2 linked regions of the Variovorax paradoxus genome follow. The protein of the gene in region 1 interacts with the protein of each later gene in a pairwise test. Links are inferred from orthologs where the notes say so. Each region holds a gene or a part of one and is shown in the gene's direction. Other genes may lie near its edges.

The links.
Region 2: the proteins of GFK26_RS01770 (region 1) and ndk interact in binary tests that used the Escherichia coli proteins (3 or more experiments, as listed by UniProt). The link is inferred for Variovorax paradoxus from one-to-one orthologs.

Annotation. Positions count from the first base shown.
Region 1 is NZ_CP045644.1:399,421-413,391, forward strand. What follows is about bases 3,775-6,559. They hold GFK26_RS01770 (5-formyltetrahydrofolate cyclo-ligase), read left to right. Parts: upstream 3,775-4,750; coding sequence 4,751-5,368; downstream 5,369-6,559. Other genes in these bases: GFK26_RS01765 (lytic transglycosylase domain-containing protein), read right to left, coding at 3,775-4,741; GFK26_RS01775 (LysR substrate-binding domain-containing protein), read right to left, coding at 5,375-6,358; GFK26_RS01780 (DUF2917 domain-containing protein), read left to right, coding at 6,532-6,559. In the rest of the region: GFK26_RS01745 (multifunctional CCA addition/repair protein), read right to left, coding at 1-421; GFK26_RS01750 (OmpW/AlkL family protein), read left to right, coding at 587-1,324; GFK26_RS01755 (glutathione S-transferase family protein), read right to left, coding at 1,353-2,039; GFK26_RS01760 (MgtC/SapB family protein), read right to left, coding at 2,149-2,709; more of GFK26_RS01765, read right to left, coding at 2,711-3,774; more of GFK26_RS01780, read left to right, coding at 6,560-6,849; GFK26_RS01785 (BLUF domain-containing protein), read right to left, coding at 6,971-7,405; GFK26_RS01790 (Crp/Fnr family transcriptional regulator), read left to right, coding at 7,497-8,267; GFK26_RS01795 (DUF6279 family lipoprotein), read right to left, coding at 8,289-9,137; bifunctional UDP-N-acetylglucosamine diphosphorylase/glucosamine-1-phosphate N-acetyltransferase GlmU, read left to right, coding at 9,187-10,617; GFK26_RS01805 (hypothetical protein), read right to left, coding at 10,662-11,000; GFK26_RS01810 (PLP-dependent aminotransferase family protein), read left to right, coding at 11,172-12,686; GFK26_RS01815 (ROK family protein), read right to left, coding at 12,659-13,585; GFK26_RS01820 (DUF2905 domain-containing protein), read right to left, coding at 13,626-13,820; hisN (histidinol-phosphatase), read right to left, coding at 13,830-13,971. UniProt on the Escherichia coli protein: Involved in the removal of 5-formyltetrahydrofolate.
Region 2 is NZ_CP045644.1:4,821,255-4,835,254, forward strand. The notes cover bases 7,026-9,839. They hold ndk (nucleoside-diphosphate kinase), read left to right. Parts: upstream 7,026-8,126; coding sequence 8,127-8,552; downstream 8,553-9,839. Other genes in these bases: GFK26_RS22220 (pseudouridine synthase), read left to right, coding at 7,026-7,974; rlmN (23S rRNA (adenine(2503)-C(2))-methyltransferase RlmN), read left to right, coding at 8,574-9,740; pilW (type IV pilus biogenesis/stability protein PilW), read left to right, coding at 9,745-9,839. Outside these bases: GFK26_RS22190 (PP2C family protein-serine/threonine phosphatase), read right to left, coding at 1-755; GFK26_RS22195 (YdcH family protein), read left to right, coding at 863-1,069; GFK26_RS22200 (ATP-dependent DNA helicase), read left to right, coding at 1,066-3,156; GFK26_RS22205 (outer membrane protein assembly factor BamD), read right to left, coding at 3,196-4,005; GFK26_RS22210 (RluA family pseudouridine synthase), read left to right, coding at 4,020-5,045; SMC-Scp complex subunit ScpB, read left to right, coding at 5,174-6,115; more of GFK26_RS22220, read left to right, coding at 6,112-7,025; more of pilW, read left to right, coding at 9,840-10,596; GFK26_RS22240 (helix-turn-helix domain-containing protein), read left to right, coding at 10,589-11,515; ispG (flavodoxin-dependent (E)-4-hydroxy-3-methylbut-2-enyl-diphosphate synthase), read left to right, coding at 11,512-12,792; hisS (histidine--tRNA ligase), read left to right, coding at 12,808-14,000. UniProt on the Escherichia coli protein: Major role in the synthesis of nucleoside triphosphates other than ATP. The ATP gamma phosphate is transferred to the NDP beta phosphate via a ping-pong mechanism, using a phosphorylated active-site intermediate.

The DNA of each region.
Region 1 (13,971 bases):
GGAAGGCGTCGGTCACGTGGCGCAGCACCTTGTCGCGCAGGTCGCGCTGGCCGTGGAAGGGGTCGGCCAGCGTCTCGGGGCGCGGATCGAAACTGCCGTCGTCGCCCACGTGCTCGGCGGGCAGCGCGATGGCGTTGACGGTGAGGTCGCGCCGCGCGAGGTCTTGCTCCAGCGTGACGTCGGGCGCCGCATGCACGACGAAGCCGCGGTAGCCCGGCGCGCTCTTGCGTTCGGTGCGGGCCAGCGCGTACTCCTCGCGCGTGCGCGGATGCAGAAACACGGGGAAATCGCGCCCCACGGGCAGGTAGCCGCGCGCCACCATGGCCTCGGGCGTGGCGCCCACCACGAGCCAGTCATGGTCGGAAACCGGGCGGCCCAGCAGCCGGTCGCGCAGTGCACCGCCGACGAGAAAAATGTTCATGAGTGCAGTGTAGGGATACTCGCCCTGCACAAAAAGAACGGTCGTTCGATAATCTTCGAGCGATGCGAACGACCGTTCGTAAATTCGCATCGCGCGAAGCACCGGTCGCTGGCCGGCGCCCCCGTGCGCGGGGCTGTTTTCAACACCCAAGGAGCATTCACACCTATGAAAAAACTCACAACAACAGCATCGTTGGCTTTGGCGGCATTCGGGGGCCTGGCATCGGGCAGCGCCCTGGCGCAGAACGCCGGCGACTGGGTCGTCGGCACCGGCTGGTTCCATCTGTCGCCGCAGGATTCAAGCAAGCCGCTGACCGTGACCTCGCCCGTGCACAGCGTGCTGGCCGGCTCGGGCGCGAGCGTCAGCAACTCGGACACGCTGGGCATGAACATCGCCTACTTCGTCGACAGCCACTGGGCCGTCGAAGGCGTGCTCGGCGTGCCGCCCAAGTTCAAGCTTCAGGGCACCGGCACGCTGGCGCGCGTGGGCGAGCTCGGCCAGGCCCGCCAGTGGAGCCCCACGGTGCTGGCCAAGTACTACTTCAACGAAGGCAACGACGCCTTCCGTCCGTTCGTGGGCCTGGGCGCCACCTATGTCTGGTACAGCGACGTGAAGCTCACGCCGAACCTGCAAGGCGCGCTGGCCAGCCAGTTCCACGTGCGTCCGTCGTCGGTGAACACCACGGCCAAGCTCGACAGCGCGTTCGCGCCCGTGCTCAACGCCGGCGTGGCCTACCAGTTCGACAAGCACTGGGGCGTGTCGTTCTCGGTGTCGTACATCCCGCTGAAGACCAAGGCCAAGCTCACGACGACCAGCATCACCGGCCTGCCGGTGGCGCGCAGCGAGTCGAGCCTGAAGCTGAACCCGATCGTCACCTACCTGGCGGCGACGTACCGGTTCTGATGAAGTCCGGCGAGCCCCGATCGCGCGCTCAATCGCGCGAGGTGCGGTAAGGCTCGTCGAAGGCCACGAAGGTCTTCTCGGCCAGGGCGCCCGCGATCCATGCGGCGACGCCCGGCAAGGCCGCCACGCGCGCGATGTACGCGTCAATGGCCGGCGGCACCGGCAGGCCGTAGCCGCGGATGCGCATGCCCACCGGCGCGAAGAAGGCGTCGGCGATGGTGAAGGCCCCGAACAGCATCGGGCCGCCGTGCGTCTCGAGCAGCTCGGTCCACATCTGCACGATGCGGTCGAGGTCTTCCTGCACGCCGGGCTGCTCGGCCAACAGCCGCGCGCCCACCTCGGGCAGCGAGGCCTCGATGTTCATCGGGCAATTGCCGCGCAGGTGCGTGAAACCCGAATGCATTTCGGCGCAGATGCTGCGCGCACGGGCCCGCTCGGCCACGCCCTGGGGCCACAGCTGCTTCTCGGGAAAGCGCTCGGCCAGGTACTCGGCGATGGCGAGGGTGTCCCAGATGGCGAGGTCGCCGTCGACCAGCACCGGCACCTTGGCGACGGGGTTGATGGCGCCGATCACGTGCTTGAACTGCGAGGTGGCGTCGAACGAGTCGAAACGCACCATCACCTCTTCGAAGGGAATGCCGGCTTGGGTCATGAGCACCCAGGGGCGCATGGACCACGACGAGTAATTCTTGTTGCCGATGTAGAGCTTGGACATCTGTCAGGGTCTCCGGGTCAGTGCGGGAATGCGGGGCAAAGCCGTCGATGCTAGCCGGGCGGCGCGCTGCGATTGATGCCGAAGGCGGCGCGAATTGATGCGAGCCGCTTCAGCGTTCGTCGTCACGGCGCGATTCGGGCGGCACGATCACGCGCGGGCTGGCGCCGTTCGCATTCGATGGCTTCACGACGCGCTCGATGAGGGTCACGAGACGCGGCACCAGCGACAGCACCGCGAGCGCCAGCAGTGCGCTGAGCACGGCCGTGACCTCGCGGCCGAGCCCGCAGGCCATGCCGATCGCGGCCGTCATCCAGAGCCCGGCGGCGGTGGTGAGGCCCTGCACGTGCGATTCGTCCTTGCCCTGCTTGAGGATGGTCCCGGCGCACAGGAAACCGACGCCGGCCACCAGCCCCTGGATCACACGGCTCATGTCGGCCGGCACGATGCCGGTCTGCTGCGGGATCAGCACGAACAGCGCCGAGCCGATGGCCACCAGCATGTGGGTGCGCACGCCGGCCGCCTTGCCCTGCTGCTCGCGCTCGAAGCCCAGAAAGAAGCCCAGCACGGCTGCGAGCAACAGTCGCACCGCGATGCGCGTGAGCTGCGCGACGTCGCCCACGTCCGAAAACTCGGACGCGACGGTGTCGAGCACCTCATCGCGCCAGGTCATCTCAGGGCAGGTCCTTGTTGGGCTCGGGCTCGGCGGCGTTGCGCGGCCCCACGCGGCCCAGGCGCTCTTTCAGCGACTGCGGCTTGCCGCTGATGATCGCGGCGTAGTGGGTGGTGTTGGCCAGCACCTTCTTCACGTAGTCGCGCGTCTCGTTGAAGGGCACGTTTTCGGCCCAGATGGCCGCGTCGATCACCGGGCCGTTGCGCCAGTTGCGCGGGCGGCCGGGACCGGCGTTGTAGGCCGCGGCGGCCAGCGCCATCGAACCGTCGAAGTCGTCGAGCGCGAGCTTCAGGTAGTTGGTGCCGATGGTGATGTTGGTCTCGCGGTCGTTGATCTGGCCGGGCGTGAAGTCGGTCATGCCGATCTTGCGGGCGGTCCAGCGCGCGGTGGCGGGCATGACCTGCATGAGGCCCGAAGCGCCGACGCCCGAGCGCGCGTCCATGATGAAGCGGCTTTCCTGGCGGATCAGGCCGTACACGTAGGCCGGGTCGAGGCCGATGTCCTGGCTCTTGCGCAGCACCGTGTCGTGGAAGGGCATGGGGAAGCGCTGCTCGACATCGATCACGCCCTTGGTGCGCTCGCTGGTGTTGATGCAGCGGTCCCACACCTCGCGCTGGCAGGCCAGGTCGGCGGCGGCCAGCAGGGCGCGGTCGTCCATGCCGCCCTTCTCGTGCAGGTTGGTGGCGTAGTTCCACTCGCGCGTGCCTTCGGAGCGCAGGCCCATGCCGATGGCGTACAGGCCGCGTTGCAACCCGGGGTTGGTGCGCGCGGCGTTCTTTTCTTCGGGCGTGAGCGGCGCGGGGCGCGTGGCCGCCACGACGCGCTGGCCCAGCTCTTCGAGCGCCAGCATTTCGTAGAAGCCGCGCGTGCCGGCGATGCTGGTGTACAGCTCGCGGGCCTGCGCGCGGCGCTCGTCGCCGCCCGCGGCGCTGAGCGCGCGGGCCTTCCAGTAGACCCAGGTGGGGTCTTGCTGGGCGGCGTCGCTCATGGCGTTGATGGCGGGCGCGACGTCTTTCCACTGGCTGGCGCGCAGTGCGGCGCGCACACGCCAGCCGAGCATGTCGTCGGACAGGTCGCTGTTCTTGGTGACATTGCCGAAGTAGCTCACGGCCATCGGCGAGAGCTTGTTCGCGGCCGCGCGGCCGATGGTGCCCCAGACCCAATTGCGCTCCTCGGCGGAAAGCATCGGGCTCCACTTGCTGTCGAGCTGCGCGGCGCCCTGGTCGGGGTCTGCGACCGCGATCTTGATGAGCGCGAGCACCACGAGTTCCTTGCGCGACTTGGCGGCCACGAAGGCGCGGCCGGTGAGGAACTTGGCGGCGCTGGCGTTGACCTCTTCGAACAGCGGCAGCGCGTCAGGCGCGGCGATGGTGACGGCGCCGCGCGCGGCCGCGGGCCGGTTGGCCTCGATGGCCAGGCGCGCCTTCTTCCAGGCGTCGTTGGTCGTCATGAGGCGGGCCGCGACCATGCGGTCGACGGCGGTGAGGCAGCCGTCGTCGCTGTCCTTTTGCGCGAACCAGTTGCGGCGTACTTCGTCGGCCTGTGCCTGCGTGGCCGTGCCGGTGCGCAGCGTGTCGACCAGCACCGCGTAGCAACGCACCTGGGCGTCGTCGCCCATGCGGAAGCCGGCGATGTTGGCGGCAAAGCCGTCCCAGTCGCGACGCTGGCCGAGCAGCAGCAGCCAGTCGTTGCGCAGGCGGTCTTCCTGGTAGGTGTTGGGGTAGCGGGCGTAGAAGTCCTGCACCTCGTTGGGCGCGGCTTCCTGCAGGCGGGCCTTGAGCTCCCAGTAGGCGGCCCAGGGTTCGAGTGCGTGGCCGCGGGCCTGCGGCAGCAGGGCCGTGAGGCGGGCCTTGTCGCCGCGCTGGAAGGCCTGCTTCATCTGGACCAGCACGTCGTCGTTGGTGTTGTTCTGCGCGGCGGCGGGCTGTTGCGACAGCAGCGCGGCGAGTGCAAGAACGGCGAAAAAAATCAGGGCGGGCGCGCCGCGACGCGGATGAGCGCGCGCGGATGCCAAAATGCTTGGGAACTGCATCGGGGGATTATGGACAAGTCAAAGGATGCCGACACCTCGGCCACGGCGAGTTTTCTGAAGGGTCAACTGCGAAAGGCGCTCATCGAGCAACGGCTGGGCATGCCCGACCGCCTCGCGCGGGCCGACCTGTTGCAGCGGGTGATGCGGATCTGGCTGGTCGGCCGGCCCGACACCGTGATCGGCGCCTACTGGCCGATCAAGGGCGAGTTCGACCCCCTACCCGCCCTGCACCGCTGGAAGGAAGACGGCGAGCTCATGGAAGAAACGCAGCGCCGCCGCATCGGACTGCCGGTGATCGACAAAGTCCACAAGACGCTCACCTTCCATGCCTGGTACCCGGGCTGCCAGATGGAAGAAGACGCCTACGGCATTCCCAAGCCCAAGGACACCGAGCTGATCGTGCCGACCCTGCTGTTCGTGCCCTGCGTGGGCTACAGCGCCGGCGGCTACCGGCTGGGCTACGGCGGCGGTTTCTACGACCGCACGCTGGCGGCGCTCGAGCCCCGACCGTTCACCGTGGGGCTGGGCTTCACGAACGGCTTTCTGGACGACTTCGAGCCCGAGGCGCACGACCTGCCCCTGGACGCGATCCTCAACGACAACGGCGTCGTCTGGCCGACGTCCTGAGCCGGTTCAGTCGAGGTTGTCGACCGTGTCCGGGTCGGGCACCTCGCCCACCGTTTCACGCGTGGTGGCGGCCTGCGCTTCCAGCCAGTCGGAAAAGGCCTTGATCTCCGGCCGCAGCGCATTGCGCGGCCCTGAAATGAGCCAGTAGGCCATCGGCGAATCGAGGCGGTGCTGCGGCAGCACCTCGATCAGGTCGCCATTGGCCAGGCTCTCGGCCACCAGCGAGTTGCGCGCCAGCACCACGCCCTGGCCGGTGAGCGCGGCCTGCACCATCTGGTAGGCATAGTTGAAATAGAGCCAGCGCTTGGGCTGCGCGCGCTCCATGCCGTTCACCTCGAACCAGCGCCGCCACGTGAGCCATTCGAGGTGCGTGCGGTGCGCGTCGCCGGCCTCGATGAGCGTGAAGCGCGCAATGTCGGCCGGCGTCTTGATCGGCGGGTTGCTCTTGATGAGCCACGGGCTCGCCACCGGCGTCAGGTTTTCGCCGAACAGGCGCACGGCGCCGGCGGGCATGGCCTCGGGCGGGCCGTAGCGCAGCGCGATGTCGACGTCGGCCACGTCGAGGTCGACCGCGATGTCGCTGGCGTCGATGCGGATGTCGATCTCGGGGTTGTCGCGCTGAAAAGCCTCGAGCCGCGGAATCAGCCACATCGAGGCGAACGAGGCAAAGGTGGTGAGCGCCACGCTCTTGCGGCCCGCGCTCTGGCGGATCTGCCGCACGGCCATGTCGATGCGCGGCAGCGCCTGCTGCACCGACAGCAGAAGCTGCGCTCCGGCGCTGGTCAGCTCGACCGCCCGCGTGTGGCGCAAAAACAGCGACACGCCCACCTCTTCTTCGAGCGACTGGATCTGCCGGCTCACGGCCGACTGGGTGAGCGCCATTTCCTCGGCCGCGGCGCGGAAATTGAGGTGCCGCGCGACCGCCTCGAAGGCCCGCAGGTGCCCCGCGGAAATCGGGCGGGAGCGCAGGTGGGTTTGCGAATGTTGCATGGGTATGACTTTGGTGTGCGTCCCGGCGGCCAGTCGATTGATGCGGGAATCGCATCAGTAGGCTACCTCGTTTTCATTGGACCTCCAAGGCCGCAAAAACGATCATTCATTCCCGAACTGCGCCAACCTCTCTGTCTGTCAATGCGCTTCGGACCAGCTTAGGAGTCCACACCATGTCCACCGCCGTCTGCACCAACGAATCGCTCGCTTCCCTGTCCCGTTCCACCCGCACCGCGGCCATTCCGCCGGCCGTGCGCCGTGGCGCCTGGCAGATCGCGCCCGGCGAGGCGATGAGCCTGAAGGCGCGGTCGGCGAGCGTGCTGCGCGTCAAGCAAGGCCGCGTGTGGGTCACGCCCGACGCCACGGCCCGCGGCCCCAGCGAAGACATCGTGCTGGCCCCGGGCGAGTCGCTCACGGTGGCTGCCGGCCAGCGCATCGTGATGGAAGCCTGGGATGGCTACGGTGCCACCTACGTGTGGGACCCGGTCTGACCGGCCGCCCGCGCGACCGGCAGCTCCCGCACTCCTGATCCAAGGCGGCTTCGGCCGCCTTTTTCTTTGCCCGGCGTTGTCGTGCGCCGCAGCAGCAGCAGCAGCAGCAGCAGCGCCGGGCTCAGCTGCTGATGTCGAAACTCGCGCGCAACGCCAGGAAGTACGCCAGCGCGGCCTCGCCGCGCAAGGCCTGCAGGGCCGAGATCGGGTCGGGCCCCTCGCACTCGGCCAGCCCCATGGCAAAGCCCGTGTAGCGCCGGGCGGCCAACGGCCCGTCGTGGACCACCACGAGGTCCGCATGCCGGGGATCGCGCTGCAGCCGCGCCATCAGGCCTTGCGCCGCCTCGTGCGGCCCCTCGAAATGCTGGCAGAAGAATTGGCCGTCGAACACCAGAAGGCCGGAGATGCCGTCCACGGCATTGCGGGCGCGGGCCTGGGTGACGATGGCGCCCACGGTGGCGGGCGGCAGGTCCTGCGTGAGCAGGCTGCAGTAAAGGAATTCGTGCAGTTTTTCCGGTTCTGCGGGATTGGATGCGGGTGATTGTTCTTGTGTCATTCGGTGCGGAAGGGTAAACGCTTCCGAGTCTAGGGAGCTGCCCGGCGTCCCGATATGTAAAAAGACACAGCGCCGCGGCCTATAGTGCGGCGTGAAATTCGAGGACTACCCCATTGCCGCCGCGCCGCCCCAGGGCGCGAATGCGTGCGAACACTGCGCCCTGCGCCGTCTTGAGGCCTTTTTGCCGGTGACGGCGCAGCAGCTGCAGGCCATCGGGGCCTTTCGCATCGGCACCCGGCGTGTCGAGGCGGGCGGCACCGTCATCGAGGAGCACCGCGCCAGCCCGCAGCTGTTCACGCTCTACGCAGGATGGGCCTTCCGCTACAAGACGCTGAGCGACGGCCGCCGGCAGATCCTGAGTTTCCTGCTGCCGGGCGACTTCATCGGCCTGCAGGACGAGTTTGCAGACGGCCACACGCACGGTGTCGAGGCCGTGACCGACGCCACGCTCTGCGCCTTCCCGCGCGACCGCCTGTGGGAGCTGTTCCACGCCGAGCCCCGGCTCGGCTACGACATCACTTGGCTCGCCGCGCGCGAGGAAAAGATGGTGGACGACCACCTCGTCACCGCGGGCCGCCGCAACGCCGGCGAGCGCGTGGCCATGCTGCTCATGCACCTGTACCGCCGGGCCCAGCGCCTGGGCATGGTGCGCGACGAGTGGGTCGAGTTTCCGTTCAACCAGCAGCACATCGCCGACGCGCTGGGGCTGTCGCTGGTGCACACCAACAAGACGATGCGGCGGCTGCAGGGTCTGGGCCTGTACAAGCTCGACGGCGGATGGCTGCGCATCCTGGAGCCGCATGCGCTCGAAACGCTGGGCGACTACTTCGAGCGCCCGATGCGGCCCGTGCCGATGCTCTGAGGGCGGCGTCCGCCCGCTGCCTCAGCGCGCGGCCACCAGCTGCCGCAGGTCGCCCTGGTAGGCCTGCAACCGCCGCACCGCCTGCTCGCGCTGCGCGGCGCTGGTGGTGTTGTGCAGCGCCGCCAGGTTGCGGCAGCCTTCCTGCAGCAGCGCCTGCTGCTGGTCGCGCCAGGGACCGGGCGGCGGATCGGCGATGCGCAGCACGTAGGCGTGCAGCGCGGCGCGGGCCTCGGCCTGCGAGGTGCGCGGGCCGCCGTTGCTGCCAAGAAAGCCCCGCAGCAGCACCAGCGCCTCCTGCTGGCGCAGGCGCCGTTCTTCATACGCCAGCCGCGGGCTGAACACCGACTGCGCGACCTGCTGGCGCAAGAGCGCGCGCTGCTCGGTCGTCAGGCGGCCGTAGAAGTCTTCCTGCCGCTCGAGAAACTGGTCGTAGCGCTTTTCCTGCACCTGCGCGGGGCTGCGGTCGAGCCAGTCCTTGCGGTACTCGGCGTTTTTCTTCGCGTACTTGCGTTCGAGCTGCTGCAGCTGCGCCTCGCTCAGGCTCAGCACGAGTTCCGCGCTGGCGGCCTCGGCACGCTCGGTGACGGCCAGCAGCCGCTCGCGCACCCGGTCGGCCAGCTGGCAGGCCTGGGCCGGCGTCACGTCGGCCGACGCCAGGCCCTGGGCCTCCTGCAGCAGGCCGATGAGGCGCGGCAGCTCGTTCTGGCGGTGCCAGGCCAGCAGTTGGGCCAGTTCGTCGCGCACCTTGGGGGTCTGGGCGTCGTCGAAGTCGAAGTAGCCGTCGAGCCACCAGTAGCTCAGCTCGGGCAGGTTGTTGTAAGCAAGCTTGACCGCGCTGCAAGCCCCCAGGGCAGCAGCCAGCAGGAGCACACCGATAATCCGGGCCAGTCCAGCACAACGAATCCGGGAAGAAAAGCGCATGAATCAGACTCCGCAGCAGAGCAACCAGGGACCGGTCGACGTCGTCATCATGGCGGCCGGCAAGGGCACGCGCATGAAGAGCAAGTTGCCCAAAGTGTTGCATCGTTTGGCCGGCCGCGCCTTGCTGGCCCATGTGACCGACACCGCCGCGCGCATCGGCGCGCGCCATGTCGTGGTCGTGACGGGCCACGGCGCCGAGCAGGTCGAGACCGCCATCAAGGCCACCGCCGTCAACGCCGCCGCGCTCGGCTTCGCACGCCAAGAGCCCCAATTGGGCACCGGCCATGCCGTGCAGCAGGCCACGCCGCAGCTGCCGGACGACGGCACCGTCGTCATCCTGTCGGGCGACGTGCCGCTGATCGCCGAGGACACGCTGCGCACCCTCATCGCCGCCAGCGGCGGCGAGCGGCTCGCGCTGCTGACCATCGAACTCGACGACCCCACGGGCTACGGCCGCATCATCCGCACCACGGCGGGCGGTGAAGTGACGGCCATCGTCGAGCACAAGGACGCGACCGAGGCACAGCGCGCCGTGCGCGAGATCAACAGCGGCGTGATGGCCGCGCCCGCGCGGCTGCTCAAGGGCTGGCTGGCGCGGCTGGACAACAAGAACGCCCAGGGCGAGTACTACCTGACCGACATCGTGAAGTTCGCGGCCGACGACCGCGTGCCGGTGGTGGCGCATGTCACGACCGACGCGCTGCAGGTGGCGGGCATCAACAGCCCGGCCCAGCTTGCGGCGCTGGAACGCGCCTGGCAGCTGCGCCAGGCCAACGCGCTGATGGAACAGGGCGTGCGCCTGGCCGATCCGGCGCGCTTCGACCTGCGCGGCACGCTGAGCTGCGGCGCCGACGTCGACATCGACGTCAACTGCGTGTTCGAAGGCACGGTGTCGCTGGGCGAAGGCGTGCGCATCGGCGCGAACTGCGTCATTGCCAACGTGCGCATCGAGGCGGGCGCGGTGATCCACCCCTTCACCCACATCGACGGCGAGAAGGCTGGCGTGACGGTGGGTCCGGGCGCGCTGGTCGGGCCCTTCGCGCGGCTGCGGCCCGGCGCCCAGCTGGGTGCCGAGGTGCACATCGGCAACTTCGTCGAGGTCAAGAACTCCACGCTGGCGGCGGGCGCCAAGGCCAACCACCTGGCCTACCTGGGCGACGCCACGGTGGGCGAGCGCGTGAACTACGGCGCGGGCAGCATCACGGCCAACTACGACGGCGCCAACAAGCACCGCACCGTGATCGAGGCCGACGTGCATGTGGGCAGCAACTGCGTGCTCGTGGCGCCTGTGACGATCGGCGCGGGCGGCACCATCGGCGGCGGCTCGACCGTGAACAAGTCGACCGAGCCCGGCGCGCTGACCGTGGCACGCGGCAAGCAGGTCAGCTTTTCAAACTGGAAGCGGCCGCAGAAGTTGCCGAAGAACTGACGGCGGCTTCGGGCGTGGGTTCGGGGCAGGCCCTGCCCCGGACCTCACCAGCCCGTCAGCAGGCGCACGAAGCGCATCACCGGCCGCACCTCTTCTGCCGGCGCCGTGGCCCGCGCGGCCCGCACCGGCGCATGCACCCGCAAGTGCACCGGCGTGATCGCCGACACCTCGATCCAGCCGCCCTGCGGAACGCAGTGCACATCGCCTTCGCCGAGCAGCGTCTCGGTCATGAACACCCGCTCGCCCAGCCAGCCCGGCGGCGACACCACGCGGGCGCGGCCTTCGGCCAGCTGAAGCCAGGCGCCCGCATCGACGGCGGTGCGCAGGCTCTGGCCGGGTTCAAGGACGATGGAATCGGGCGCTTCGCAGAGGGTGGTGATCATGGCGGACCTCGGGTGGATGAGGCTTCATCGTAGGAATTTCGCCGCCCAGAAAACAGGCACACCCGATGGCTATTGCGACCGGAACAGCCGGGCCGCCGCGCCATCTGTTATGGTCATTTTCCCGAGCAACTGCATCTGTTTTTGGATGCCCGATGCGGGGAACATCGACCCATGGACTCGCTACCGCTCTACCGCCAGCTCGCGGCGCACTACGTGGACGCGATCCACGCCGGCTCGCTCAAGGCCGGCGACAAGCTCCCGTCGCTGCGCAGCCTGATGCGGCTGCACGACATCAGCCTCTCGACCGCGCTGCAGGTCTGCCGCGCCATGGAAAGCGAAGGCTGGGTCGAGGCGCGCGACCGCTCCGGCTACTTCGTGCGCCGCCCGCAGCGGCTGGCCATCGCGGCCATGGAAGAGCCCGTGTCCGGCCTGCCGCCCGACCCCGCGCAGTTCGTCAACATGCGCACGCGCATGGCCAACTTCATGGCGCGCGGACGGCTCAACGACGTGAAGCTCAACTTCGCGATCTCGCGCGCCGCCCCCGAGCTCTACCCCGCCGAGGCGCTGCGCAACGCCATGACGCGCGCGCTGCGCCAGCGCCCCGAGCTGCTGACCACCGCCTCGTCGCAAAAAGGCCACGAGCAGTTCCGCCAGGTCGTGGCCCAGCGCAACCTGCGCGTGGGCATGACCGTGGCGCCCGACGACGTGCTGGTCACCAACGGCTGCATCGAGGCGCTGAACCTCGCGCTGCGCGCCATCGCCAAGCCCGGCGACACCGTGGCGGTGGAATCGCCCACCTTCTACGGCCTGCTGCAGGTGCTCGAAAGCCTGGGCCTGCGCGGGCTGGAGATTCCCACCAGCCCGCAGACCGGCATCTCGCTGGAGGCGCTCGACCTGGCCATTCACACCTACGACGACATCAAGGCCGTGGTGGTGGTGCCGCACCTGCAGAACCCCATCGGCAGCGTGATGCCCGACGCCCACAAGCAGCGGCTGGTGCAGATGTGCGAGAACCACGGCATCGCGCTGGTCGAGGACGACACCTACAGCGACCTGGTGGAAACCGAGGTGCCGCTGCGCGCCATCAAGTCCTGGGACCGCACGGGCAACGTGGTGTATTGCGCCTCGCTGCACAAGGTGCTGGCGCCCGGCCTGCGGCTGGGCTGGATCACGGCCGGGCGCTGGCATGCGCAGGTCGAGATGCTCAAGTACGCGCAGACGCGCAACAACGAAGCGCTGGCGCAGATCGCCGCGGGCGAGATCATTGCCAGCGGCGGCTACGACCGCCACCTGCGCCGGCTGCGCGAACGCCTGCACACGCAGCGCGACCAGACGGCCGACGCCATCGCCCGCTACTTCCCGGCCGGCACCCGGCTCAACCTGCCGCGCGGCGGCTTCCAGCTGTGGGTGGAGCTGCCCGATCGGCTCTCGTCTGTCGCGGTGTTCGAGGCGGCCCTGCGCGAGCACATGCTGGTGGCGCCGGGCGCGCAGTTCTCGAACGCCTCGCGCTTCGACCATTACCTGCGCATCAACTGCGGCTGGCCCTTCAGCGAAGCGGTCGATGCGGGGCTGCGGCGGCTCGGACAGATCGTCGAGGAAGGCTGCGCGGCGCAGAAGAACCAGCCGGCCCCGCGGGTCCGGTCGCCGCGCACCGCAACTCAGTCGAGCAGCGCCAGGGCCGCGTAGTCGCCCACCTTGTCGCCGAGCCCGGCGGGCACCAGCAACACGCCGCGCGTGAGCGGCAGCAGCTTGCCGTCGACCTGCGCCTGCAGCCGCGGCAGCACGAAATCGCGGTGATGCAAGAACACACTGCCGCCCAGGCTGATGCGCTGCAGGTCGAGCGTGATGACCAGGTTGTAGAGCATGCGGCCGATCACGCGGCACAGCGCGTCGGCCTTCTCAAGTGCAGCGGCGTCACCGGCTGCAGCGGCCGTGAACAGGTCGGCCGCGGGCTGGCCGAAGCGGTGCGCGATCGAGTTGCCGCCGGCCAGTGCTTCCACGTCGCCCAGGTTGCCGCAGCCGCACAGCGCGCCGCTGTCGTCGTCGACCACGAAGCTGTGGCCCGCATGGCCGGCGTTGCCGTTCTTGCCGCGCAGCGCCTTGCCGTCGACGCACAGGCCCACGCCCACGCCGGTGCTCCACGTGGCGTAGGCGCAGTTGTCGAGCCCCTTCAGCGCGCCCCAGTGGCGCTCGGCCTCGAGCGCGGCCACGGCGTCGTTCTCGACGCGCACGCGGGCGAAGCGGCGCGCCAGCGGCGCCTCGACGATGGCCGTCATCCAGTCGTTGGGCAGCCCGCGCGACGGACCGGCGATGCCGCCGCAGATGTTGGGCGTGGCCAGTTCGACCATGCCGTCGTGCAATTCGAAAGGCCCGGTCGACGACACGCCCACGCGGTCGATGCTCGTCGGATCGACGCCCTGCTCGGCGCAGACCTCGTCGATGAGCCGCAGGATCTGCACCGCCACGGCATCGTTGGCGCCGGTCTTGGCGGTGGGCTCACTGCGGCGGCCGATCAACGGCGCGTCGCTCGAAGCGGAAAGGCTCACGGCGACCTTGGTGCCGCCGATGTCTACGCAGGCTCTCATTGCGGGGTTCTCTTCTTTCTCAGTCTTTGCCGCTCCGTGCTCAGAGCAGCCGCGCCACCAGCGCCGCGATCATGCTGAGCACCACCGTGCTCGCGATCGGCAACTGCCAGTCGCGGCCGAAGGCGCGAAACTCGAAATCGCCGGGCAGCCGTCCGAAGCCGAAGCGGCGCAGCCAGGCGGTCAGGCCGCTCATGAGCACCAGCGCAAGGACGACGACGATCAGCCAGCGGAACATGAAAACAGTCTAGGCGGCCAGTACAGCCAGGGCTTGTCGGTGAAGTTCGGGTGTGGCTGCAGCGATCACGCGCTGATCGGGATTCAGCCCCAGCGGCCGGCCTTCCCAATCGGTGACGACGCCGCCCGCCGCTTCGATCAAGCCCGCCGGG
Region 2 (14,000 bases), 4.4 Mb from region 1 along the record:
AGCGGGTCGAGCTTGAGCACCGCGATCGAGATGTTGTCGCCCGTGCCGCGTGCGCGGCGCCGGGCTTCCCCCACGAGAATTTCGACCGCATCGCGCGGCGGCTGCGCGTACAGCACGCTGGCCAGCTCTTCCGGCGAGAAGTAGTGCCAGAGCCCGTCGCTGCAGGCCATCAGCAGATCGCCCGGCTGCAGCTTGGGAATGTGGTGCGGATCGACGGGCGGCGGCGTGGTCGTCATGCCCAGGCAGCCCAGCAGGATGTTGCCTTGCGGATGGATGTTGGCCTCGGCCTCGCTGATCTGGCCGCGATCGACCAGCGCCTGCACATACGAATGGTCGCGCGTGCGCTTGACCAGCGCGCCGTCGTTGAAGTGATAGATGCGTGAGTCGCCCGCGTGGATCCACGCGCAGCCGCCCTGGGGCGTCATGAGGAAGGCGGCCAGCGTGCTGTGCGGCTCCTGCTCGCTGGACAGCGCCGTGAGCTTGATGACCGTGTGGGCGTCTTCGAGCAGTTGGCGCAGCACGACAGCAGGGTCGTCGCGCTCGGGGCTGAAACGGGTGAAGAGCTGGCGCGCGGTCATCAGCACCTGGTCGGACGCCTTGCGCCCGCCGCTGCGCCCGCCCATGCCGTCGGCGATGACGCCGAGCACGCAGCCCGGCGTGCGCGGATGGCTCATCAACAGCACCTGGTCCTGCTGGTAGGGGCGGTCCCCCTTGTGGAGGCCGGTGGCTGCGGCGAGTCGAAAGCCTTGGGTCATGAGCGCTGGGGCGCCAGAGGCGCGCTTTCTGTCTTCTCTGGGGTTCGTGTCAGGACGTATTATCGAATGAACACGCGCGGCCCCATGCGGCACGCGCACCCCCACCGTTGGACTCCAATCTTCATTCCCTTTCCCGTCAGCTGATCGAGCTGCGCATCGCGCATGCCGACCTCGACGCCACCATCGACCGGCTCTCGGAAGACAGTGCGCCGCCCGACGAATTGCTGATGCGCCGCCTGAAAAAACGCCGCCTCGCCCTGCGCGACCAGATCGCCCGGCTCGAGAACGCGCTCGACCCGAAAGAGCCGGCGTGACGTCGCCGCTCGAAAACCAGGTGCGCGACGCGTTCGCGCAGGACGGGGTGCTGTCGCAGGCCGCCGAGCAGTTCCGCGAGCGCGGCGGCCAGACCGAAATGGCCATGGCCGTGGCCCGCACCATCTCCGACGGCGGCATCCTCGTGGTCGAGGCCGGCACCGGCGTGGGCAAGACTTTTTCGTACCTCGTGCCCGCGCTGCTGAGCGGCGAGCGCGTGCTGCTCTCGACCGCCACCAAGACCCTGCAGGACCAGCTGTTCGGCCGCGACCTGCCGCGCCTCGTCGAAGCCTTCGCACTGCCGATACGCACGGCGCTGCTGAAAGGGCGGGGCAGCTACCTGTGCCTGCACCGGCTCGACATGGCGCGCCACGACGCTTCGCTGCCCGAGCGCGGCAGCCTGCGCACGCTGGCAAAGATCGAGCAGTGGTCGAAAGCCACGCGCACCGGCGACTTGGCTGAGCTGCCGGGGCTCGACGAACGTTCGCCGTTGATCCCGCTGATCACCTCCACGCGCGAGAACTGCCTGGGCGCGCAATGCCCGCAGTTCAAGTCATGCCACGTCAACCTGGCGCGGCGCGAGGCGCTGGCGGCCGACATCGTGGTCATCAACCACCATCTGTTCTTTGCCGACCTCGCGGTGCGCGAGACCGGCATGGCTGAGTTGCTGCCGACCGTGAGCGTCGTCGTGTTCGATGAAGCGCACCAGCTCAACGAAACCGGCGTGCAGTTCCTCGGCGCGCAGCTCGGCAGCGGACAGGCACTCGACTTTGCGCGCGACATGCTCGGCGCAGGCCTGCAGCATGCGCGTGGGCTGGTCGACTGGCAGCAGTTGGTGGCGGGCGTCGAACGCGCGGCGCGCGAACTGCGCCTGGTGGTCGGCAAGCAGTGGCCGGGCGCCAAGCTGCGCTGGATCGGCCCTGCACCCGAGGGCGTGAATGCCGAGGCCTGGCAGGGCGCGCTCGACGACTTGCAAGACGCCTTCGTACAGGCCGCCGACGGGCTGGACACGGTGAGCGAAATCTCGCCCGACTTCGTGCGCCTGCACGAGCGCGCGCGCCAGCTTGCCAAACGCACCGCGCGCTTCGCGCAACCCTGCGAACTCGACTCGGTGCGCTGGGTCGATGTGGGCACGCAGCTGCGCCTGATCGAGTCGCCGCTCGACATCGCCGATGCAATGCGCAAGCGGGTGCTCAAGCTGACCGACGAGCCTGTGGAGTCCGACTTGCCATACGGGGATGAAGGCGATGACGACGAAGACCCCGAGCACGGCGCCGTCCCGCCGCCACCGCAGGAAGACAGCCGCCGCGCCTGGGTGTTCACCTCCGCCACGCTGGGCGACGACCCCACGCTGCGCTGGTTCACCGAGCCCTGCGGCCTGCGCGACGCCGAAGTGTTGCGCGTGCAGAGTCCGTTCGATTACGCCTCGCAGGCAGCGATCTACGTGCCGCGGGCTTTTCCGAAGCCCAACGATCCCACGCACAGCCAGCAGGTGGCCAAGCTGGCCGCACACGGTGCCGCCGAACTCGGCGGGCGCACACTGGTGCTCACCACCACGCTGCGCGCGCTGCGCACCATCGGCGACGCGATGCGCCAGCAGTTCGAGCTGCTCCAGACGGAGGCGCGGCCCGAGGTGCTGGTGCAGGGCGAGCTGCCCAAGCGCGTGCTCATGGACCGCTTCCGCGAAGGCGCGAGCAACGGGCGCGCAGGCTGCGTGCTGGTCGCGTCGGCGTCGTTCTGGGAAGGCTTCGATGCGCCGGGTGACGCGCTGCAGTTCGTCGTTATCGACAAGCTGCCGTTCCCGCCGCCCAACGACCCGCTGGTGGAGGCCCGCTCGCAGCGGCTCGAAGCGCAGGGGCGCAGTTCGTTCAGCGATTACTCGCTGCCCGAAGCGGCCGTGGCATTGAAACAGGGAGCGGGGCGCCTCATTCGCCGTGAAACCGACAGCGGCGTCCTCGCGATCTGCGACACGCGCCTCGTGGCGATGGGCTATGGCCGGCGGCTGCTGGCGGCGTTGCCGCCGATGCGCCGGCTGGAAACCGAAGCGGATTTCGAGAGCGCGATCGACGCGCTCAAGAAACCTTACTGAGATCTACCGAAGTGACCGAAGTGGTCGGCTGGCTCTGGATTACCAGAGCTTCCACCATGGATCGTCCTTGCCCTTGAAGCCGTTGGCCAGGTAGGAGCTCTTCGGGTAGTTGGTGGTCAGCACGCGCTGCGCATCGTCGCGCAGGTCCTTCATGCCGAGTGCGTCGTACGACTTCACCATGATGTACAGGGCTTCTTCGAGCGCCGGCACTTCGCGGTAGTCGGCCAGCGCGATCTGTGCCCGGTTGATGGCCGCCAGGTAGGCGCCACGCGAGTAGTAATAGCGCGCCACGTGAACTTCGTACTGCGCGAGCGAGTTCACGATGTAGTTCATGCGCTGGCGCGCGTCGGGCGCGTAGCGCGATTCGGGGAAGCGCGTCACGAGGTCGCGGAAGGATTCGAACGATTCCTTGGCAGCCTTCTGGTCGCGCTCGGACAGGTCCTGGCGCGTCAGGAACGCGAACATGCCCAGGTCGTCGTTGAAGTTGATCACGCCCTTCAGGTAGAGCGCGTAGTCGAACGCCGGGCTGGCCGGGTGCAGCTTCATGAAGCGGTCGAGCGTGGCGATGGCGTTGGCTTTTTCGCCTGCCTTGTGCTGGGCGTAGGCCTTCTCAAGCTGGGCCTGCTGGGCCAGCGGCGTGCCGGCGGCACGGCCTTCGAGCTTCTCGTACAGCGGCACCGCCTTGTCGTAGGCGCCGGAGCCGACTTCGTCCTTGGCTTCCGAGTAGATGCGGTTGGGGCTCCAGTTCGCGGTCTTGTCTTCCTTGGTGGTGGAACCACAGCCGGCGACGAGAAGGGCCGCCGCGCTGAGCGCGATCCAGGCAGGGACCGATAATTTGGCGCGAAACATCACATACGGCTTTCGTGAAACAGTTGCCCTCAATTATATCGACCGACCCCCTGACCGATCCTCCGGAAGGGCCTGAAGCTGAAGAGGGCGCCGATCTCGCGGAGCCGAGCGAGCTGCGGCCCTTCGCGATCGATCAGGCGCAGCACGGCCAGCGGCTCGATCGCGCGCTGGCCGCCCTGGTGCCGGAGTTTTCGCGCAGTTACCTTCAGCAACTCATCGAGGCCGGCGCCGTCGAGCTGCAAGGGCGCACGCTCACCAAGGTGTCTGCCACGGTGCGCGTCGGGCAGTCGGGGCGCATCGAGTTGCGGCCCACGCCCCAGAGCCAGGCCTTCCGGCCCGAGGCGATGGACCTGGTCACCGTCCATGAAGACGAGCACCTGCGGATCATCGACAAGCCGGCCGGCCTGGTGGTGCACCCGGCGCCCGGCCACTGGAGCGGCACGCTGCTGAACGGACTGCTGGCGCTCGACCCGAAGGCCGTGCTGCTGCCGCGCGCGGGCATCGTGCACCGCCTCGACCGCGACACCAGCGGCCTGATGGTGGTGGCGCGCACGCGGGCCGCGATGGACGCCATGGTGGCGCTGATCGCCGCGCGCGACGTGAAGCGGCAGTACCTGGCGATGGGGCACAAGGCCTGGGAAGGCGCGGCGGCCCGCCAGGTCGATGCGCCGATCGGCCGCGATCCGCGCAACCGGCTGCGCATGGCCGTGGTCGACCTGGAGCGCCACGCGGGCAAGACCGCACGCACGCTGATCGAGCGGCTCGACAGCCACACCGAGGGCTGCGCGGTGCGCTGCACGCTCGAAACTGGCCGCACCCACCAGATCCGCGTGCACATGGCGTCGATTGGTCATCCACTGGTCGGCGATGCGCTCTATGGCGGCGCGCCCGCGGTGGGGCTGTCGCGGCAGGCGCTGCATGCGTTCCGGCTGGCGTTCGTGCATCCCGTCACGCAGCAGCCGATGGAGTTCCGCTCGCCGCCGCCGCCCGATCTGGCCCAGGCTTTGCAGACCTGGGGGCTGGATTACAATCGCGCCTGACGGCCCGAGGGCCGCGCCGGCCACCCGATGCCGGCCTTGCGTTGCACTCGCCGCGTGCCGGCAACGCCTACCCCTTCCATCCATCTGAACAAGCGTCGCCAGGCGCCTTTTTCCGGATAACGCGAACCATGAATACGGCGGATGCCAAGCGCATTCTCGAAACCGCCTTGATCTGTTCGAGCCAGCCGCTGCCGGTGCGCGACATGCGTGTGCTGTTCGACGACGAGCTGGGTGTGGACACCATCAAGGTGCTGTTGCTCGAACTGCAGGAAGACTGGGCGCAACGCGGCCTGGAGCTGGTGAGCGTCGGCAGCGGCTGGCGTTTCCAGAGCCGGCCCGAGATGCGCGATGCCCTCGATCGCCTGCATCCCGAGAAGCCGCCGCGCTACACGCGTGCCGCCCTCGAGACGCTGGCCATCATTGCCTACCGGCAGCCGGCCACGCGCGGCGACATGGAAGACATCCGCGGCGTCACGATCAACTCCCTGATCCTCAAGCAGCTCGAAGACCGCGGCTGGGTCGAGGTGATCGGCCACCGCGAAACGGTCGGCCGGCCCGCGCTCTACGCGACGACCCGCCAGTTTCTCGACGACCTTGGGCTGGCCTCGCTGGACCAGTTGCCGCTGGTGGAAACGCCCGCGCAGCAGGCGGCGCTGGTCGATGCACTGCAGCAGGCCTCGGGCGACCAGCCGGGACTGCCGATGGATGTCGACGCGGCGGAAGACGCCGTGGCCGAATCCGCAGACGCCGCCGTGCGCGTGACCGAAGAGGGCGTGCAGCCCGAACTCGACATGGTCGATGCGCCGCCCGAGTCGGCTGAGCTGGCCGAGGTCGTTTCGACCGATGCGGCGGAGTTTGCCGAAGAGGTGGTGGCGATCACCGGGGGCGACGAAGCCGTCGAGCCCGTAGATGAAGCGCCCCAGGCGTCCGAGCCAGAAGCCGGCAAGTTGCCCGCCGACCCCGAAGGGGCCATCGCGCCCGAAGAACCCCCATCCGACGTCCCGTCCCCCGCAGCGGACGAGGCCGATCCCCACGATCCCCACGCTGTTTCTCCCGGAAAAACCCCATGAGCTCATCCGACACCGACGACGCAGCGAAGCTGCCGGTCGAACCCGAAGTCAAGAAGCGGAAGCGGACAGCCACGCCCAAGCAGGCGACGGAAGTTGCGGTTGAATCCGTGGTTGCGCCCGCAGAGGCAGCAGGGGCCGAGGCCGAAGCAGCGCCGAAGAAGCCGCGTGCGCCCCGCAAGAAGAAGGCGGTCGAGGTTCCGGCTGCCGATGAGCAATTGCAGAGTGCGGCGGAAGTCGCTCCTGCGGCCGAAGCTCCCGCGGCGGTGGAGCCCGATGTGGCGCCCGTGGTTGCCAAAGCCGCGACGGCCGACGAAGACGAGCCCGCACCGGTCGAAACGAAGCGTCCCCAGGCGTCCGATCAGGACGACGACCGCGCGGACGATGATGAAGACGACGAGGAAGACGAGCCCGACGAAGAGGAAGACGACCTCGACCGTGCCCGTCGCGCCGCCGAGCGCGAGCAGCGCAACGCGCTGCCGCCCGAGCCGATCCGCTTCTCCGACGTCATTTCCGGCCAGTTCGATGCCGACGAAGAAAGCCCCGAGGTGCCGCCGCTCAAGCGCGTGCTGCTGCCCGAGGCCGATTCACCCAAGCTGCACAAGGTGCTGGCACAGGCCGGTCTCGGTTCGCGCCTCGAGATGGAGCAACTGATCCTGCAGGGCCGCATCTCGGTCAACAACGAGCCGGCCCACATCGGCCAGCGCATCCAGTACGGCGACCAGGTCAAGATCAACGGCAAGCCGATCCGCTACCGCATCGCTCCGCCGCCGCCGCGCGTGATCGCGTACCACAAGCCCGTGGGCGAGGTGGTCACGCACGACGACCCGCAAAACCGCCCGACGGTGTTCCGCAAGCTGCCGCGACTGCAGCAGGGCAAGTGGCAGTCGGTCGGCCGGCTCGACCTGAACACCGAAGGCCTGTTGCTGTTCAGCAGCTCCGGCGACCTGGCCAACCAGCTCATGCACCCACGCTTCGGCCTGGAGCGCGAGTACGCGGTGCGCGTGCTGGGCGCGCTCACCGCCGAAGAAAAGAAAAAGCTGATCGAAGGCGTGCGCCTGGACGACGGCATGGCGCAGTTCGGCACCATCGAAGACGGCGGCGGCGAAGGCTCCAACTGCTGGTACCGCGTGACCATTTCCGAAGGCCGCAACCGCGAAGTGCGTCGCCTGTTCGAGTCGGTGGGCCACGCGGTCAGCCGACTCATCCGCATCCGCTACGGCGCGATGGTGCTGCCGCGCGGCCTCAAGCGCGGCGCCTGGATGGAACTCGACGAGCGCGACATCCAGGCGCTGTTCCAGGCCTCCGGCGGCGCGCAGGCGCGACCGGCGGGTCCGCAGCAGCAACGCGGCCCCGGTGGCCCGGAGGGCGGCGGTCGCAACGGTCGGAACAAGAAGCGCCGTGGCAACAACAACAACCGCAACGGCAACAACGCCGGCGGCATGGGCGGCGGTCAGCCGCGTGAAGCACGCGGCGAAGCACCGATCCCGAGCCCGTTGGGCGACGGTCGTCCGCCGCGCGGCGAGCGCGGAGGACGCGGTGGCCCGAACCGGGGCGGCGGCAATGGCGGTCCGCCGCAGCAACAAGGGCGCCGCGGCAACGCAGGCCCCGGCAACCGTCAGGGCGGCCAGGGGCAAGGGCAGGGCGGCGGTGGCAATCGGGCGCCAGGTGGCGGCGGTGGTGGCGGCGCTGCGAACCAGCCCGATCCGATGAAGACGTCGGTCGGCTACATCGGTGCCGACAGCTTCTCGCGCCAGCGCAAGGAACAGCGCGGCGGTCCGGGACGTCGCGGCGGTGGTGGGGGTTCGCAAGGCGGTGGCGGCTTCGGTGGCCCGGCCGGCAGCCGCCGCCGCGGACGCTGAAAACCAGCCGTCGCAGCGCGGCCTTTCGCGGGGTTTTCACCAATCCCGCAGGTCGCGCCGGTTAAAATCAGAGGCTTTGTCGACGGGCCGCGAAACAAATTCGCTGCAGTTGTGACAAAACACTTCAAAATCAAAGCTCAGGAAGCACTTCAATGGCTATCGAACGTACCCTTTCCATCATCAAGCCCGACGCCGTCGCCAAGAACGTCATCGGCAAGATCGTCTCCCGCTTCGAGGCTGCCGGCCTCAAGGTTGTCGCCGCCAAGCTGGTTCACCTGTCGCGCAACGAAGCCGAGCAGTTCTACTCGGTGCACAAGGAGCGTCCCTTCTTCAAGGACCTCGTCGAGTTCATGATTTCGGGCCCCGTGTTCGTGCAAGCACTCGAAGGCGAGAACGCCATCGCCAAGAACCGTGACCTGATGGGCGCCACGGACCCGAAGAAGGCAGCCGCCGGCACCATCCGCGCCGACTTCGCCGACAGCATCGACGCCAACGCCGTTCACGGCTCGGACGCGCCCGAAACGGCTGCCGCCGAAGTCGCTTTCTTCTTCGCCGGCCTCAACGTCTACGCACGCTGAAGCCGTTTCTCGCCTGAATTCATGACCACAGCCAATCTGCTCGAATTCGATCTCGACGGGCTGGCTGCGTTCTGCGAAAAACTCGGCGAGAAAAAATTCCGCGCCACGCAGCTGTTTCGCTGGATCCACCAGCGTGGCGCCAGCGACTTCACCCAGATGACCGATCTGGCGAAGTCGCTTCGCGAGAAACTCGCGACCACCGCGCGCGTGGAGGCCCTGTCGGTCCTCACGCAGCATGAATCCAAGGACGGCACGATCAAGTGGCTGTTCGACGTCGGCGGCGGTGATGCGGTCGAGGCCGTGTTCATTCCCGAAGACGACCGCGGCACGCTGTGCGTGTCGTCGCAGGCCGGTTGCGCCGTGGGCTGCCGCTTTTGCTCGACCGGGCATCAGGGCTTCAGCCGCAACCTCACCACGGGCGAAATCGTCGCCCAGCTCTGGTTTGCCGAGCATTTCCTGCGCAAGCACCTCAAGCGCAACGAGCGCGTCATCTCCAACGTGGTGATGATGGGCATGGGCGAGCCGCTGCAGAACTACTCGGCGCTGGTGCCCGCATTGCGCACCATGCTCGATGACAACGCCTACGGGCTGTCGCGCCGCCGTGTCACGGTGTCGACTTCCGGCGTCGTGCCGATGATCGACCGCCTGGGTGCCGATTGCGCCGTCGCCATGGCCGTCTCGCTGCATGCGCCCAACGATGCGCTGCGCGATGACCTCGTGCCGCTCAACCGCAAGTACCCGATCGCCGAACTGCTCGAGGCCTGCAAGCGCTACCTCGTGCATGCGCCGCGCGATTTCATCACCTTCGAATACTGCATGCTCGACGGCGTCAACGACCAGCCCGAGCACGCGCGTCAGCTGATCGAGCTCGTGCGCAAGCACGACGTCTCGTGCAAGTTCAACCTGATTCCGTTCAACCCGTTTCCCGCGTCGGGCCTGCTGCGCTCGCCGCAACCGCGTGTGCTGGCCTTTGCCCGCACGCTGAGCGAAGCGGGCCTCGTGACCACCGTGCGCAAGACGCGCGGTGACGACATCGACGCCGCCTGCGGACAACTCGCCGGCGACGTGAAAGATCGCACCCGTGCGGCCGAGCGCATGGCCCAGCGCCGTGCGGAGGTGGCCGAGCGCCCCGTCGTGCTGCACCCTCGCGCCAAGATCCCCAAAACAACCGTTCCCCAGGAGCATTGACGCAATGAGCATGGCCTTACCGACGACGACCGCGAGCGTGCAGCGAGTGCTGAGCGCAGGAATCGCGAGCGTCGCCGTGGCGCTTCTTCTCGCGGGCTGCGTCAACACGCGAACCACCACCACCGGGCTTGTCGGCAGCGGAGCCGACAGTGGCGCCCCTGTCGTGACCCACACCGACGAAAACAACCGCCGACGCGCCCGCCTGCGGATGGAGCTGGCTGCCGGCTACTTCGAACAGGGCCAGACCTCGGTTGCCCTCGAAGAACTCAAGCAGGTGCTGGCCATCGATCCGGGTTACGCCGATGCCTACAACCTGCGCGGGCTGGTCTACATGCGGCTTGAGGACGCGGCCCAGGCGGAAGACAGCTTCCGCCGCGCGGTCGCGATCAATCCGCGCGACGCCAACACGCGCCACAACTACGGCTGGTTGCTGTGCCAGCAGAACCGCTACGGCGACGCCGCACAGCAGTTCGCCGCGGCACTGGCTGTGCCCAGCTATGCCGACCGCGCCAAGACGCTCATGACCCAGGGGGTTTGCGAGCTCAAGGCCGGCCAGCGGCAGCAAGCTGAACGCAGCCTGCTGCAGGCCTACGAACTCGACGCCGGCAATCCGGTGATCGGCTTCAACCTGGCCTCGGTGCTGGCGCAGCGCGAAGAGTGGTCGCGCGCGCAGTTCTACGCTCGCCGTGTCAACAACAGCCCGTCGGCCAATGCAGAGACGCTCTGGCTGGGCGTCAAGATCGAACGGAAGCTCAACAACCGCGAGGCTGTCGCGCAGCTGGGCGGTCAACTGCAACGACGTTTCCCTCAATCGCGGGAGGCAATGGCGTACGAGCGCGGGAATTTCAATGACTGAACGGGTTTCGGAGTTCGGGACGTCCGCGGCACTGCCGCTGGCAGAGGCCGACGTCGCGGAAAAAACGGCCGGCGACATGCTGCGCGAAGCGCGCGAAGCGCATGGCCTGCACATCGAGATGGTGGCCGCGGCGCTCAAGGTGCCGCCGCAAAAGCTGCTCGCGCTTGAAGCCAACGACATCGCCTCGCTGCCCGACCCCGTCTTTGCGCGGGCCCTCGCCAGCAGCGTGTGCCGCGCACTGCGCGTCGATCCGGCGCCGGTGCTCGCCAAGTTGCCGGGCGCCCAGCGCGCACCGCTGGCCGAAACCAATCGGACGCTGAACGCCCGTGTGGTCTCCGACACGCCGCGCTGGAACGGCGGGCGCTCCGGCGGCCTGCCGTCGCGCGCGCTGCTGACGGTCGTGGTGCTGCTGCTGATCGGCGCCGGCGTGCTGTTCTGGATGCCGCAATCGGCGTTTGACCAGATCGGCGCTTCCGTTGGCCGACTGACGGCGAAGAACGAGGCCGAGACCATGCCGCCTCCCGATCAGGGCGGGGTCTCGGAGCCTGTGCCGACGCAGGCCGTGGCCCCGACCGGCCCGGTGGATGCCGCACCGGCTGCTGGTGTCCTGGCCGCCGTGCCGGCCGTCCCGGCCTCTGCGCCCCTGGCGGCGGTCGCCAACACCAGCACCGCAAGCAGCCAGCAGCTCGTCTTCGTGGCGCGCGAGGAATGCTGGGTCACCGTCACCGAAGCCGGCGGCAAGCAGTTGCTGCGCCGCAGCCTGCAGGTCGGCGAAACCGTCGGGCTGTCGGGCACGCTGCCGCTGTCCGTGGTGGTGGGGCGAGCATCGGCGGTCGATGTGCAGGTGAACGGAAAGCCCTACGATCTGAAGCCTGTCACCCGCGGAGGCGGCGTGGCGCGTTTCGAGGTGAAATCGTGACAACCGACTGCACTCCCCAACCCATTGAATCGGCCGCGCCCAAGGCGCGCCGTTCGCGCCAGGCCAGTGTGGTCTGGGGACCGCGCACGGTCACGGTGGGGGGCGACGCGCCCACGCGCGTGCAATCGATGACCAACACCGACACGGTCGATGCCATCGGCACCGCGATCCAGGTCAAGGAGCTCGCCATTGCGGGTTCCGAGATGGTCCGCATCACCGTCAACACGCCCGAAGCCGCCGCGCAGGTGCCCTACATCCGCGAGCAGCTCGACCGCATGGGCATCGACGTGCCGCTGATCGGCGACTTCCATTACAACGGCCACCGCTTGCTCACCGACTATCCGGCCTGCGCCGAGGCGCTGAGCAAGTACCGCATCAACCCCGGCAACGTGGGCAAGGGCGACAAGAAGGACAAGCAGTTCGGCCAGATGATCGACGCGGCCATGCGCTGGAACAAGCCGGTGCGCATCGGCGTGAACTGGGGCAGCCTCGACCAGGAACTGCTCGCCAGCCTGATGGACACCAACAGCCAGCGCGCCACGCCCTGGGACGCCAAGCAGGTGATGTACGAGGCGCTGATCACCTCGGCCATCGAATCCGCCAAGCTGGCCGAGTCGATGGGCATGGCCGGCAACCAGGTCATCCTGTCGTGCAAGGTGAGCGGCGTTCAAGACCTGATTTCGGTGTACCGCGAACTCGCGCGGCGCTGCGACAACCCGCTGCACCTGGGTCTGACCGAAGCCGGCATGGGCACCAAGGGCACGGTGGCTTCGGCCACGGCGCTGTCGATCCTGCTGCAGGAGGGCATCGGCGACACGATTCGCGTGTCGCTCACGCCCCAGCCGGGCGAGTCGCGCACGCAGGAAGTGCTGATCGCCAACGAAATTCTTCAGGCCCTGGGGCTGCGCGTGTTCGTGCCCAGCGTCACGGCCTGCCCCGGCTGCGGCCGCACCACGAGCACCACGTTTCAAGAGCTTGCCAAGCAGATCGACGACTACCTGCGCCTGCAGATGCCGGTCTGGCGCAAAAAGTACCCGGGCGTCGAGACGCTGAAGGTGGCCGTCATGGGCTGCATCGTCAACGGTCCCGGCGAGAGCAAGCACGCCGACATCGGCATCAGCCTGCCCGGCACCGGCGAAGCGCCTGCGGCGCCGGTCTTCATCGACGGCGAAAAGGCCCTCACGCTGCGCGGCGACAATATCGCCAACGAGTTCCACCAGCTCGTCGAAACCTACATCGAAAAGCGCTTCGGCAGCGATCACGCTGTCCTGGCCTGACACCTCCGCAGACTCATGGCTGAAAAACTGAATGCCGTCAAAGGCATGAACGACATATTGCCGCCCGAATCGGCGCGCTGGGAGTGGCTCGAAGCCACCGTGCGCGACCTGATGGGGCGCTATGCGTACCGCAACGTCCGCACCCCGATCCTGGAGCACACGGCGCTGTTCGTGCGCGGCATCGGCGAAGTGACGGACATCGTCGAGAAGGAGATGTACGCCTTCGAAGACCGCTCGGACAAGCATGGGCAGTCGGAGCATCTGGCGATGCGGCCGGAGAATACGGCCGGCCTCGTGCGCGCCGTGATCGAGCACAACATGCTCTACGAAGGACCCAAGCGCCTTTGGTACATCGGCCCGATGTTCCGTCGCGAAAAGCCGCAGCGCGGGCGCTTCCGCCAATTCCATCAGATCGGCGCCGAGGCGCTCGGCTTCGCCGGCCCCGATGTCGATGCCGAATTGATCCTGCTGGCCACCGCGCTGTGGAAGGCCATCGGCCTGACCGACGTGCGCCTGGAGCTCAACAGCCTGGGCCAGCCCGCCGAGCGCGCGCTGCACCGCGCGCAGCTCATCGCCCACTTCGAGCAGCACGCCGACAAGCTCGACGAGGACGGCAAGCGCCGTCTGCACAGCAACCCGCTGCGCATCCTCGACACGAAGAATCCGGCGATGAAAGAGGTGGTCGAAGCGGCGCCGAAGCTGATCGATTTCCTGGGCGCCGAATCGCTGGCGCACTTCCAAGGGGTGCAAGCCATCCTCAAGGCCAACGACATCGCCTTCACGATCAACCCGCGCCTCGTGCGCGGTCTCGACTACTACAACCTCACGGTGTTCGAGTTCGTGACCGACCGCCTCGGTGCGCAGGGCACGGTGTGCGCCGGCGGCCGCTACGACGATCTCATCGCGCAGATCGGCGGCAAGCCGGCGCCCGCCGTGGGCTGGGCCATCGGCGTCGAGCGCGTGCTCGACCTGCTGAAAGAGCAGGGTGCCGAAGTGCCCGCACCGGTGCCCGACGTCTATGCCATCGTGCCCGACGCCGCCTCGATGCCTGTGGTGCTGCGCGCCTTGCAGCAGCTGCGCGAAACCGGCGTGCGCGTGCAGATGCACGCCAGCACGGCCGAAGGCCTTGCGAGCTTCAAGGCACAGATGCGAAAGGCGGACGCCAGCGGCGCCACCTACGCCCTGATCTTCGGCGCCGATGAACTTGC